2 regions of the Aristaeella lactis genome follow, and region 2 is predicted to be linked to the other one. Evidence: riboswitches for the same ligand, from Rfam matches in the RefSeq annotation. Region 2 holds a riboswitch; the other holds the start of a gene.

Region 1 (7,147 bases), 190 kb from region 2:
AACCAACTCCCCATTTGGTAAAGATGAATTCAGGCTTTGATGTGTCCCGTTCAATCTTTTCCCTCAGACGGCGGATATGGACGTCCACCGTACGGGCATCGCCGGCATAGTCATATTTCCAGACCGTTTCGAGCATCTGCTCTCTGCTGAACACAGTGCCGCGATTGGTTACGAACATCTGGAGCAGGTCAAATTCCTTGGCTGTCAGCTTGATGTCTTTTCCGCCAAGGGTAACGCTCCGCTTGATCAGGTTCACTTCCATATCGTGGACCCGGATCACCCGGTGTTCCTGCTGCTGGACGCTGCCGGAAACACGGCGGAGGATCGTCTTGATCCGCGCTTTGACTTCAAGAATATTGAAGGGTTTGGTCATATAATCATCCGCGCCGTATTCAAGCCCGAGGATCTTATCCATATCCTCACCCTTGGCGGTCAGCATGATGATCGGAACATCACTGCGTTCACGGATCCGCTGGCAGACAGCAATACCGTCCAGTTTCGGCAGCATCACATCCAGAAGGATAAGGTCAAAAGACCCTGCTTCAAACTTGGACAGGGCTTCCTCGCCATCCATGGCGCTGTCTGTTTCGTAGCCTTCCTGCTCCAGCGTATATTTCAGGCCTTTCAGGATCAGAGGCTCGTCATCCACAAGGAGGATCCTTTTACCCACTGAAAACACCCTTTCGTAACCAATACTGGGTAAATTGTATAATAATTATTAGAAAAAAGCAAGGGTTTGTTACAAAGCATTGTAAAAACTGTAACGAAAAAAGGAAACCGCCTCATGGCGGTTTCCTTTGGTTACATTGTAAAATTATTCGTATTTCACACTGCAGTCTGTGTTCTTGTTCATCTTTCCGCCGTGGGAAGACTGGAGGTAAGGCATCAGGATGATCAGTGTCCGGCCTTTCTGCAGCTTGATTTCATTACCGTCTTCACCGTAGAAAACAGTCCGGCTGTTGTCATCGGTCCGTTCCCAGACGCCCTGGTAGTGTTTGCCGGCCATGAAGTAATCGGCGTTTCCTTTGCCCACCAGTTCCGGATCAGGCCGGGTGCTTTCGATCCAGTTCATGCGGATGCTCTGGACGATCACGTTGTTGAAGGTGATGATCTCGTTTTCATCACGGCTTTCCGCAACGATCTTCTTCACGGATTCGCCCTGGCTGTTCTTGACCTTCTTGATCACCGGGTTCACCAGCACGGTGTCCTTGTAGGGAAGGTCTTCATGATTTTTAACGTAGTTGTAACGGATGTAGGCATTGAGCTCGGAATCGTATTCCATACGGTTGTCCGTCTCATACTTATTGCCGTGGGACACATAGATGATGTTCGCGGTATCGCCGCCGTCCGGCACATCATCCGTAAACAGCCAGGTGTGATTGGCAGGAACATTGTCCTTCGGAACGATGTTCTTCACAATGTCCGCCAGCATGAAGATCTCGCTGTTCGCGCTTTCAATGCCGCTGAGGCGCCATACATAGTCTTCCCAGCACTTGGGATAGTCGCCGACGTACACTACGCCCGGATCGCTCGGAGTGGCGCCCTGCGGGTTCTTAACACCCAGCCTGCGCCATTCACCGGGAACGTCCGCGGAGGAATACCCGGAGGTGCAGAACGCGCATCCCCATTCCTGCCGGAGGCGGCAGTGGGTCAGGCGTGTGCTGCGGACAAAGCCGACATAGTCCGGAATCGTATCAGAGAAGACCATGGTCATACGGCTTTCACCGCCGCCGCGCTTCTGAACGGCTTCATAGACCACGTCGGAATAGGATCCGTTGACCGGAGCAACAATATACAGCTTGCCGTTCTTGGAAACTCCGATGCCGTTGCCGGAGTTGGAGATCTGCACCATGATCGGCTGGTATTGGCCGGTCACGGCCACACCCAGGAACCCGTCGGGTGCATCGATCTCATCCAGGGCCCGGCCGGTAGTGGGGCTGTAACCTTCACCGATGACTTCGTCAGCGCTTTGGTTCAGGCCGGCACGGTTGATATTGATATTGCGTTCGGTAACTCCGTCAATTTCAGTCGGATCTGCCAGCGCCGCTGACACTCCCGCAAGCATAGAAAGGGCAAGAATCAGACTCAGGATCTTTTTCATTCAGATATCCCTCCTGTATGTGTACATACTGTAAAAACCTCAGATATGTTATCACACAACGGGAAAAATGTCAAACTTTTGTAACATTTGGAAAAGACATTTCTTATTCTTCCGTCTCAATGGAATCCTTTGCCGCGACAATGACCTTCCGCTGGTAGCAGGAGAAGATGCTGTCAACCTCATCCCTGTCCGGAGCCTTGAACAGCATGCTGACTGCGGGAACGATCACCAGGCCTGCCAGCATACAGAATGCGCCGGCATTGATGGGAGAAGCCAGGAAGCCCAGGTTCAGGCTCAGCACCTTCAGGTTCACCAGCATGTCAATGATCATAAAGACAGAGGAGAACAGCATGGCAGCCCAGCAGCCCTGCTTTGTGGTGCGCTTCCAGTACAGTCCGTAGAGGAAGGGGGCCAGGAAAGCACCGGCCATCGCGCCCCAGCTGACGCCCATAGCCTGGGCGATAAAGGCTACACTTGAATTTGCCTGAACAATTGCCAGCGCCGCGGAGATCACAATAAACACCACGATCAGCACCCGCATAACCAGCAGCTGCTTTTTCTCGTCCATTTCCTTAACAACGCGGCCCTTGAGCAGATCCAGGGTCACTGTGGAGGAGGAAGTCAGCACCAGGGAGGACAGGGTGGACATGGAGGCGGAAAGCACCAGGATGATTACGACCGCGATCAGGAAGGGAGACAGGGTTTTCAGCATGGTCGGAATGACGTTGTCAAAACCGCCCGCGGGAGTTCCGCCTTCCGCCGCACCGAGTTCTGCGGCAAACAGCCGGCCAAATCCGCCCAGGAAATAGCATCCGCCCGCAACCACCATCGCGAACACGGTGGAGATAATGGTTCCTTTATGGATATGTGCTTCACTCTTGATCGCATAGAACTTGCCGACCATCTGGGGAAGGCCCCAGGTACCCAGGGATGTCAGGATGACCACACCAAACAGGCTCAGCGGATCAGGCCCGAAGAAGGAATTGAAGATGCCCGGAACGGATCCGTTTGCGATGCCCGCGTCCTGTGCGGCAGCCAGCCCCTGCAGAGAAGCCATGAAGCCGCCCTTGCTTCCGAGTACCGCGGCAATCACCGCGACGATACCCACCAGCATGATCAGGCCCTGGATAAAGTCATTCACCGCGGTGGCCATATAGCCGCCGACGATCACATAAATGGCAGTCAGCACCGCCATAACGATCACGCAGACAGAATAATCCACGTTGAAAGCCATATTGAACAGGCGGCTCAGGCCGTTATACAGGGAAGCTGTATAAGGGATCATAAAGATGAAAATAATAATGGAAGCCGCGATCTTCAGGGAAGGCGCCGAGAAGCGCTTGCTGAAGAAGTCCGGCATAGTTGCACTGGAAAGGTGCTGGGTCATGATCCGGGTACGCCGGCCAAGGATAACCCACGCCATCAGGGAACCGATGAGTGCGTTGCCGATACCGACCCATGTGGCAGCAATACCGAATTTCCAGCCAAACTGTCCGGCATAGCCGACAAAAATAACAGCAGAGAAATAGGATGTACCGTAAGCAAAGGCTGTCAGCCAGGGACCAACGCTCCGTCCGCCGAGCACGAAACCGTTCACATCGGTGGAGTGCTTCCTGCAGTAGAAGCCCACATAGACCATGACGCCAAAGAAGACCAGAAGCATACCGAGTTTGAGTGCCAGATCGCCGAATGCCATAAGTTTTCCTTCTTTCCGGGGTACCGTTTCATGAAAAAAGCCCCTGTGTCCGTCTGGACACAGAGGGCGAATAATCATCGCGGTACCACCTCTTATTTTGCCGTTCCGTCGGAAACGGCCTCCGGATACTTTCATATCCTTTGCGCTGTATCGGGCGCCCCCGGCTCTCCTACTACCCTGTCGGGATTCAGATAACAGCTCCGGAGAGTATTTCGGTTCAACAGCTCCGGCTGCCTCACACCGCCCGGCAGCTCTCTGTACGGAATACCTGTTTACTTACTGGATCTCCTTCATCGCAACGCCATGGTATTACGGAAGCCGGGCTCCGTCAAGGGGAGAGTTCCTGAAAGAACAAGAAACAAACAATCTGCTTCATTATATAACCTTCACAAGCAGCAGTCTTCCCTCCCGCACGTAAACCTGCGCGGTTCTGCCCGGCAAAACCTCATTGCTGATCCCGTACTGGTATTCGCTGGTGATCTCCCCGTCCGTAAGCGGGTATTTGGCGTTTCGGATGCTGATGCCCTTTGCGGTTCCGCTGATATTCAGCAGGGAGAAATACGAACAGCTGTCCTCCACTTCCGCGGGCACACGGGAGACAACGCTCATCTCCGAATAATCATCCAGGATCCGTGCGGGAATATCCAGGGAGTCCAGGTACAGCAGCAGGGAGATATTCCCGAAAGTGTGGTCAAACCGTTCTCCCGTCACTCCAACCAGGAGAAACTCCCTGTATCCGCGCCGGACGGCTTCCTTCACGGCGTAAACCGTATCCGTATCATCCTTTTCCCGTGGCAGCACGATCGTTTCAATATCAGTTTCCGGTTTTTCATGGGAGTCAAAGTCACCTACGATCAGGTTTGGTTCCCTTCCGATCTCCGGTATGTGTTTCAGGCCGCCGTCACAGTACACCAGCCAGTCATCCTTCCGCAGGCTTTCGCGGATCCGCTGGTACCGGCGGATTTCAGCTCCTCCGATGATCACACATCTCTGCACCGGCTGCACCTTCCTTTCCTGTCACAGAGACAGGGTAATCCCCTGCCCTGAAACCGTCAAGTCTTCTTTTCGGCAATCTCCTGTGCGAATCATGTTCCTGTACCGTATTCCTGTTGACAAACAAGGGGCGGGTGATATAATGACGCTGTTCCGACGCGAACATTGACGCTGGGGGGGCCGGTATCCGGCTGAGAAGGCATACGCCTGACCCTTGGAACCTGTGTAGGTAATCCTACCGTAGGGAAGCGGCCGTCATCAAACCAAACCGCTTCCCGCATGTCATCGCGCATGTGGGATTTTTGTTTGCTCGCACACCGGAAACTAACAGAATTCGGAGGGTTTGATTATGTTTTCCTGGATGTTCACCTCTGCCCTGGCTGAAGAAGCTGCCGAAACCGCCGCTTCCGAACCCACCTGGCTGCAGAAAGCCTTTGAAAAATTCGCTGAAACGCCCCTGACCGTCTGGATCGCCCTGGCTGTCCTGGTCGCACTGGGTGCCATTCTCCTGACCATCTCCAAAACTTCCCGCAAATGGGACGCGAGGATGCTGTCCTTCGGAGCACTTTCCGTTGCGTTGTCCTTTGTGCTCAGCTGCATCCGGCTGTACAGGATGCCCCAGGGCGGTTCCGTAACTCCTGCCAGCATGCTGCCGATCATGCTTTTCTCCGCCGCGTACGGGGTAGGCCCTGGCCTGCTGACCGGTCTGGTCTACGGCGTGCTGCAGTATCTCCAGGGCGGATGGTTCCTGAATGTCTGGCAGTTCGCGCTGGATTACCTGCTGGCCTTCGCTGCCCTTGGTCTGGCCGGTCTGTCCCGGAAGATGCCTGAAAAGTGGGGGCTCTATGCCGCCATGGTCATTGCCGCCCTCGGCCGCGCCCTTTCCGCCACGCTGGCTGGTATCATGTTCTGGGAAACCGCCCCGGTAGCAAGCCTGGTATATAACGGAACTTACCTGATCCCCGAAATTGTGATCTGCATCATCCTGGCTTTCATTATTGCAAAGCCTGTTATGAGGATCATGAAATCCGCTTCAAGGTAATCATCATTATATACATTTTGCAGAACGGCTTACATAAAGCCGTTCTTTTTTGGCCGTTTTTTGTCTCATTTTTGCAAAATGTTACATTTTGACCGGATAAGTAGTTGACATCGGTTACATAATACTGTATGATATGAAAAAACAGTAAACGTTTTCACGGCCAGAAAGGAGATTTTTAATCATGGTCAGGCTGAAGGACATAGCTGAGGTTTGCGGTGTTTCGGTTGCAACGGTTTCCCGTGCTCTGAATGGATTAACAAGCGACAGTAAGGAGAGAACTGCTTTTATCGTCCAGACCGCAAAGGATATGGGCTATTATCCCAATGCGGCCGCCCGGACGCTGAAAACAAGCAGGTCCAACAATCTGGGAATCATCTATGAAGATCGTATGAACCACGAATACTTCAGCGCCCTCTTTGACGAACTGCGCCGTGAAGCGGAAAGGCACAGCTATGACCTGACTTTCCTGGGCCGGGGCAATTACACCGATAAAAACTACTATGAGCATGCCCGCCAGCGGAGCCTGGACGGCGTGATCGTGGTGCAGGCCGACTTTGAATCCGCCGGCATCATCCGGCTGGCCACCAGCAGCATCCCCACCGTCATCGTGGATCATGCCTATGACGGATGCGACTGCGTCGCCAGTGACAACCGCACAAGTATGGAACAGATTGTTCGCCATGTCTATGACCGCGGACACCGCCGGATCGCCTTTATCCAGGGTGAAAAAGGTGCAGTCAGCCGTGAGCGTCTTGCAGGATTTTATAAGATCTGTGCAGAACTTGGATTACGTGTTCCTGTGGAATATGTCCAGGAAGGGCACTTCCACAACGCCGCAGACTGTGCGGAATGCATCATGAAACTCCTCCAGCTCAAGGATAAGCCCACCTGCGTCCTCTGCCCCGATGACTACAGCTGTCTCGGAGCGCTGTGGCAGCTGAAGGCCCAGGGCATCAATGTGCCGGAGGATATCAGCCTGGTTGGCTATGACGGAATCCTCGTCAGCCAGATGATTTCTCCCTGCCTCACCACCTACCGGCAGGATACGGCGCGTATCGCACAGGAAGTGTTCAATCTGATGATCGACTCGATCGAATTCCCGGAAAGCCATGTGCCGAAGCTGGTCACGGTTTCCGGCAAACTCGTAGAGGGAGAAACTGTTGGATGAAACTGACAATCCGGCAAGTGCCGCTTTTCCTGTTACTGCTGATTCTTCTCTTTTCTGTTCTTCCCGCCCCTGTGGTTGGTGAGGACGCTCCACCTGAAGAAATTGTTGATGAAGTGCTGCTGGACTCCGACCCTGAGGAAACCGACG
Region 2 (7,147 bases):
AGCTGTTCCTGAACCCATTCCGCTTCCTGCGCTTCGGTGTAAAGCTCGTGCGCACCGCCGATGAAACGGTCCACGTGTTCGATATCATTGACCATGGTGAGGTAATCCGGAATCAGTTCTGCCGAAACCTCCACATAGCTGATGTTTTCCGATTCAAAAATCTTTTTCATTCTTTTCCTCCAGAACCTGGACTGTCATAGTCCAATCTCTTTATAGATCTTTTCGATGACCGGGGACTTATGCCCTATATACTGATCAATATCATACGGGTAAAAGGAAGCCGCTTCTTCCTTGATCCGGCTGTATTCCTGTACCGCATCGGGATGAGATCGAAGGTAATCCCTGAAGGCAATGTGCCTTTTCAGCTCCGGTGAATCCTCCGGGCAGACATACAGGTGATGTTCTTTCAGGTGCTCTTTTCCCTCATAGCCGAAGGCTTCCCGGCCTGCGATGCCCAGGTTGCCTTCATGCTGATAACCGATCTTTGCCAGCCGGGAAATCACCTCATCCAGCACGGAATGATCCCGGATGACCACATCGATATCGATGACCGGCTTGGCGGACAACCCGGGCACGGAGGTGCTTCCGACATGCTCAATCCGCAGGGCCAGTTCACCCAGGGCATCCCGGATCTCATTGCTGATACTGATAAAGTCCTGTTTCCACATCTCGTCGTAAGGCTGAACGATGATATGTCTTCTGTGCATCAGCTCAACACTCCTTATTCGTTTGGTCCAGCAGTGCCGCCAGTTCCGGGAAAGAAGTGACGACTGTTCCGTCATATTCCTCGTGATCCCTGTTGAACAGGATCGGTTCAATGTCCAGTTCGGCGGCAGCCAGGAGGTTTTTGACACTGTTGTCAACAAAGAAACATTCCTCAGGCTTCTTCCCGGTGACCGACAGGGCAGTCTCATAGATCTTCCTGTCCGGCTTGCGGCATTTCACATCCCCGCTGACGATCTTGTGACTGAAGAATCTGTCCAGTCCGTGGTGCTCGGTGATATATGCGCTCCACTCCGAAACGTCATTGGAAAGCAGCACAAAATCGTACAGGGAAGCATATTTTTCGGCAAAGGGCAGAAACCCTTTATCCAGCGTCAGGCAATGATCGATATAGTTGACCATATGGAAGCGGGGATCATCGAAACCAAGCCGGGTCAGGAATTCATCCGAGGTCAGTTCACCGTTTGACGCTTTTGTAAACAGGTTTTCCTCTCTGAACTGCCTGGTCAGCCTGTCATATTCCGACTGATCGAAAGCATTGAAGGTGTAGGGGATAAAGAAACCTTTGCTCTCCTCCAGGATGACGCCGTACATATCGATCAGGATTGTCGTCTTTTTCATCCGAATTATTTCCTTTTCATCACATGGTCCTGCCAAAAGAAACGGGGAGACCTGTCACTGCTTCCGGCAGATGTATAAAAGATGATTGGTCGCGCCTAACAGTTCCCGCTTTTCTGAAAAGGCCAGGTACCAGTCCACAAAAGCCGGAAAGTCCTCGTCCGTGATCTCAAAATCCGGACGCACTTCAATGGGCTCCAGCACGCCGTCTGTACCGGTGGTGGTGATCCACTGAACCGGTTTGTCCTCAAACAGTTTTTCAAATTCAACAATATCGTATCCGGTGAACAGCTGTTCCTTAAAGTGCTTAACTTTGTAATCCTTTGTAAAGTTTTCCTCCTGGCCTTCCGCCCAGTCGCCGCTGAGGTAATTGGCATACATGATACCGAAGACGGAGAGGAACGCGAAGAGGATGACGCCGCCCTTCCTGGTGACACGGATGGCTTCGTCAATGGCTTTATGGATATCCGCCGCGTCATACAGGTGATAGAGCGGTCCCAGAACAAGCGTGATGTCAAAGGCCTGATCCTCAAACCGGCCCAGGTCTGTCGCGTCTCCCTGGAAGGAACTGATATGGTCCACACCCCGGCTGTTCTGCTTCAGAACATCGAGGTTTTTCTCCACCAGCTCCACAGCTGTCACGTCCATGCCTTCCTTTGCCAGGGCAATGGAGTACCTGCCGGTTCCGGCGCCTACTTCCAGCACTTTGGAACCGGGCGCGGCAAAGCGGTGGATATAATGCATGGTCACGGTATATTCCAGCTGTCCGTGACGGTTATTCTGAAGCCGGCTGTCTTCGTCAACCTGGTTATAGAATCCGCTGATGATCTCTTCTCTCGTGCTCATAGTTTATCATCCTCCAAAGTTTTCAGCTGTACTGAAAGAATATGCCGCGCGGGCCAGAATTCATACAGATGCAGGACGGATACTTTCCCTTCAAAGGGAGAGAAACCGCCGAGCACAGGGGAGAGGGCCTCCCGGATCACATCCGGCCTGTCGATCAGCAGTGTGGTATGGGCTGACCAGCTGAAGGTGTCCAGGCTGTCATTGAAGCTGTCCTTCAGGTCCAGCATTTCCCGGCCGGCCTCCGGTTTAATGAACAGCACGTCATTCTCCGGCAGCCGGAAAAGCCCGACATGGTTAAAAGAAACATCGAAAGCCCGCTGTGTATCCGCGATCCTCCGAAGGCGTTCCTTCAGGGCTTCTTCCTGATCGGTATGATATGAGCCCAGGGTGAAATGCATGGGAATGTTCTTTGTCTGGACACCGGAGAATCCCAGTTTATACAGCTTCTCCTGCATCCCGGCCAACGTCTTTTCCGTCCGGTCGTCATATCCGGCGAGGACGTATAATGCTTTGCCTGCCATACTTTTTCACCTCTGTCATCCAAAAGTTTTCTGTGCTTTACACACCGAAACGGTATTCTTTTTCGCTTTTATCATTGGGCACCAGGCCGAAGACTTCAATCACCCGGTCCGCGGCCCGGTCGGGAGTCAGATCCGTATTGTCGATCTTCAGATGGTTTTCAAACCAAACCTCGTTTTCATCCGAATTCAACTTGTGTCTTCGGGCATCCTTCAGCAGGTTATCCCTGCTCCAGGTTACATCCCGCTTGGAGGCTTTCCGCTCCATGCGGTGCGGGGTTTCGTTCCTCGCCAGCCTGGTTTCAAGGTCCGCGCTTAATTCAACAAAATAGAAACGGCCGCCGCCCTGCTCAAAAAGATCCTTCAGCTTTGACAGGTACTCCCGCTCTTCCGGAATATCAAAAGCGCAGACATAGGTGAAGATCAGGTCCACATTGTGCTTTACGGCCAGCTCAAAGGCCTTTTCCCTGAAAAAGGCGTTGAATTCCTTCTGGGCAGGGGTGGCAAACCCGAAGATCCGGTCTGACACCTCAATGCTGTCATGATTCATCATCATGTTATAGCGGAGCTTGTCCCGCAGGCTTTCCGCGACGGTCATTTTGCCGACTGCCTGGGGCCCGCAGATTACGATCAGATTTGCCATGTGATTCACCTGCCTTTCGGTTCTGTGAGGGTACGATGAACGAAAACCCGTAATACCGGTATATCCATGGAACTGAAAGTATTTCGCGCATCATAACAGAACACCATCGGCCTGTCAAGGGAAAAAACAGGGAATGGCTTTTTTATGTTTTCCGGAAAAACATCTTGTATTCTTCCCGGCGCAGGCATATAATCCATTTCCGGAGCAGGTACGGGACAGCATCCCGTTCCCGCACACCAACTGAATATGCAGGGGAGCTTGTGATGACAGGCTGAGAGGAAGGTTTCACCTTCGACCCTTAAACCTGATGTGGGTAATGCCGCCGTAGGAAGCTGAAGAACGGATACGTTTGTGCAGGAGAAAACCCCTGAAGGTTTTCTCCTGCTTTTTCATTATCCGCGTGAGCGGCGGGCTGAGGGGGAGCGCCCTGGGCTTTGTAATCCTGCGATGGGAACCCGTGTTTCGGGGTGAGAGGGGAAAAGTGATTCCCGACCGGGCGAAGCGTACAAGCTTCGTATTTCATATCGAAAAGGGGTTCACAAAAATGAGGAAGTCCGACGTTATCCTGAAACTGGTTGTCCTGTCCCTGCTGATTGCTCTTGGCGTGGTGATCTCGCCGATCCTTCGGGTGGAGGGAATGTGTCCGATGGCGCACCTGATCAATATTGTCTGTTCAGTTCTGATGGGTCCCTGGTATTCGCTGCTGTGCGCGACGGTGATCGGAATCATCCGCATGCTGACGATGGGGATTCCCCCGCTGGCGCTGACAGGCGCGGTTTTCGGGGCTTTCCTGTCCGGGGTATTCTATCGCATGTCCAAAGGAAAGATCCTTATAGCTGTGGCGGGTGAGATTATCGGAACCGGGATCATCGGCGCTCTGGCATCCTATCCGGTGATGACCCTGCTGTGGGGAAAGGAAGGGCTGAGCTGGCTTTTCTATGTGCCCTCCTTTATCTGCGGAACGCTGATTGGCGGAAGCATCGCGTATGTGTTCCTGCGCAAGCTGGCATCCAACGGTATGCTGGCCAGGATGCAGCGGTCTGTGGGATCCGCGGCCTATCACGACCAGATGAGCGTACGGGCTGACGCGCTGACCATCGCAGCATTGGGAGGAATTCTCTGGGTGGTAATCAAGGTGGCTTCCACCGCTTTCGGCCTGACATCTCCCGCCTGGAATACCGCTGCTTATGCTGCTCCTGCAGCCGCGGCGGCTGCGGGTTTGATCTACTATGTATGCAAAACAAAGAAGGTAAGGGAAGCAAATGCGAAGACTGAGTGAAATACGCGGCGCGGTGAGGGAAAACAGACCGCTGATTCACTGCATCACCAATCCGATCTCCATCAACCAGTGCGCCAACACGGTGCTGGCTGCCGGTGCGCGCCCGATCATGGCGGAGCATCCGGCGGAGGTGGATGAGATCACGGAATCAGCGGACGCGCTGGTGCTGAATACCGGAAACATCACTGACGTGAGGATGGTTTCCATGGAAATCTCCCTGCAGGCAGCTGCCAGAGAAGGAATCCCGGTTGTTCTTGACGCGGTGGGCACCGCGTGCTCCGGACTGCGGCGCGGCTTTGTGCTGAAGCTGCTGGAGACGGCGGCTCCGGCAGTGCTCAAGGGAAACTATTCGGAGATCTATGCGCTGTATCATGCGGCTTATCATTCCCCCGGGGTGGACGCGGACGGCGAACTGGATGAGGCTACGGTGCTGGATGCGGCCCGTGAACTGGCAAAGAGATATGGTACGGTGGTCCTGGCCAGCGGAAAAACGGATATCGTCACGGACGGCGTAAAAACCGCAAGGATCAAAAACGGTACGCCGCAGCTTGCGGCTGTGACAGGCACAGGATGCATGCTCGGGGTGCTTTGCGGCGTATTCCTGTCCGCCTGCCCGGGAATGGAAGCGGCTTCTGCCGCCTGCGTCATGCTGGGCGTCTGCGGGCAGCTTGCTGAAACGGAAAAGGGCAGCGGTACCTTTATGGTCAGCCTGCTGGATGCCCTGTCCACGGTTACGGACGCACAGCTGGAAAACAATATGAGCACGGAGGAAACAGCATTGTGAAGCAGTTTGATACAAGCCTGTATTTCATCACTGACAGCACAGGATTCGGAGAGGAGGAATTCCTCAGCCGGGTGGAGGCGGCCCTGCAGGGCGGTGTGACCATCCTGCAGATCCGTGAGAAGAGCAGGAGTACCCGGGAATACATTGCCCTTGCTGAAAAAGTTCACGCGCTCACCCGGCAGTACGGCGTTCCGCTGATTATTGACGACCGGGTGGACGTTGCGCTGGCCGTGGACGCGGAGGGCGTGCACCTGGGCGCGGAGGACATGACAGTTGCCGCGGCCCGGAAGATCCTGGGGACGGAAAAGATCATCGGGGCAACGGCCAAAACGGTGCCCTGGGCGCTGGATGAGGAAGCCCAGGGAGCGGACTACCTGGGCGTTGGCGCCATCTATCCCACAACCACGAAAGTGAAGACCGTCCTGACATCTACCGATACCCTGCGGGATATCTGTGAGGCTGTTTCCATTCCGGTCAACGCCATCGGCGGCCTGAACCGGGATAACATTGACGTACTTGCCGGAATCCCCATTGCCGGCATCTGTGCCGTATCGGCCATCATGAAGGCGGAAAACCCGAGGACAGCCGCTGAAGGACTGAAAGCCAGAGCCCGGGAGCTCGGCCTGATCCGGGGGAAAGGAGAAACAGGGGCATGAAAACAGCTTTGACCATCGCGGGAAGCGATTCCAGCGGAGGCGCCGGGATCCAGGCGGACCTGAAGACCATGACGATGAACGGTGTTTATGCCATGAGCGCGATCACAGCCCTGACAGCCCAGAATACCACCGGCGTGAGGGCCATCATGGAGGTGACACCCGAATTCCTGCAGCAGCAGATTGACGCGGTGTTTGAGGATATCCGGCCGGATGCGGTGAAGATCGGCATGGTATCCTCCGGGGAGCTGATCCGGGTGATCGCGGAACGGCTGCGGTTTTACCGGGCAGGGAATGTGGTGGTTGATCCTGTGATGGTGGCTACTTCCGGTTCCGCCCTGATGAAAACAGACGCGGTGCAGACCCTGATGGATGAGCTGCTGCCCCTGGCTGAGCTGGTCACGCCCAATATTCCAGAGGCGGAGATCCTCTCCGGCATGAGCATCCGTACCGCGGAGGACATGGAAAAGGCGGCAAAGCAGATCAGTGGTGACCGTCACTGCGCGGTGCTGCTGAAGGGCGGTCACAGCATTAACGATGCCAATGACCTGCTCTGCGAAGACGGGAAAATCACCTGGTTTGAAGGGAAGCGGATCGATAATCCCAATACCCATGGGACCGGCTGTACGCTGTCCAGCGCCATTGCCGCCAACCTGGCGAAAGGATTTGCCCTGGATGAGTCTGTACGGAGGGCAAAGGAATACATTTCCGGCGCGCTGGGGGCGATGCTGGACCTGGGAAAAGGCGCCGGTCCGATGAAGCATAATTTTGACCTGAATTCCCGGTTTGCCGAAGAAGCAAATTAACCTGAAAGGAACGAAGACCAATGAGAGATTACACGACCCAGATGGATGCCGCACGGAAGGGCATCATTACCCCGGAAATGAAGGCGGTTGCCGCTAAGGAATACAGGACAGAGCAGGAGATCCGGGAACTGGTCGCCAAAGGCCAGGTTGCCATCTGCGCCAACCGGCTTCATACCTGTATCAACCCGAACGGCGTAGGCTCCATGCTCAGGACGAAGATCAACGTGAACCTGGGGGTGTCCCGGGACTGCAAGGATTATGACATTGAGATGCAGAA

Evidence for each region. Region 2 has a riboswitch for thiamine pyrophosphate ahead of thiW (energy coupling factor transporter S component ThiW). Riboswitches for the same ligand answer to the same signal wherever they lie in the genome.
Region 1: it holds a riboswitch for thiamine pyrophosphate, as region 2 does, so the genes downstream of both, JYE50_RS00285 (energy-coupled thiamine transporter ThiT) here and thiW (energy coupling factor transporter S component ThiW) in region 2, are expected to answer to the same signal.

Annotation. Positions count from the first base shown of each region.
Region 1 covers NZ_CP069421.1:59,344-66,490, reverse strand. Annotated here, with positions in the region: gene JYE50_RS00305 (response regulator transcription factor) at 1-670, opposite strand, end outside; gene JYE50_RS00300 (DUF3048 C-terminal domain-containing protein) at 815-2,101, opposite strand; gene JYE50_RS00295 (sodium:solute symporter family protein) at 2,205-3,797, opposite strand; T-box leader at 3,857-4,100, opposite strand; gene JYE50_RS00290 (thiamine diphosphokinase) at 4,173-4,793, opposite strand; TPP riboswitch at 4,954-5,054, shown strand; gene JYE50_RS00285 (energy-coupled thiamine transporter ThiT) at 5,140-5,832, shown strand; gene JYE50_RS00280 (LacI family DNA-binding transcriptional regulator) at 6,014-7,000, shown strand; gene JYE50_RS00275 (hypothetical protein) at 6,997-7,147, shown strand, end outside.
Region 2 covers NZ_CP069421.1:248,948-256,094, forward strand. Annotated here, with positions in the region: gene JYE50_RS01165 (GNAT family N-acetyltransferase) at 1-170, opposite strand, end outside; gene JYE50_RS01170 (GrpB family protein) at 195-707, opposite strand; gene JYE50_RS01175 (HAD family hydrolase) at 712-1,344, opposite strand; gene JYE50_RS01180 (class I SAM-dependent methyltransferase) at 1,399-2,187, opposite strand; gene JYE50_RS01185 (2'-5' RNA ligase family protein) at 2,184-2,708, opposite strand; gene JYE50_RS01190 (ATP-binding protein) at 2,746-3,348, opposite strand; TPP riboswitch at 3,589-3,696, shown strand; gene thiW (energy coupling factor transporter S component ThiW) at 3,893-4,627, shown strand; gene thiM (hydroxyethylthiazole kinase) at 4,611-5,411, shown strand; gene thiE (thiamine phosphate synthase) at 5,408-6,067, shown strand; gene thiD (bifunctional hydroxymethylpyrimidine kinase/phosphomethylpyrimidine kinase) at 6,064-6,870, shown strand; gene thiC (phosphomethylpyrimidine synthase ThiC) at 6,891-7,147, shown strand, end outside.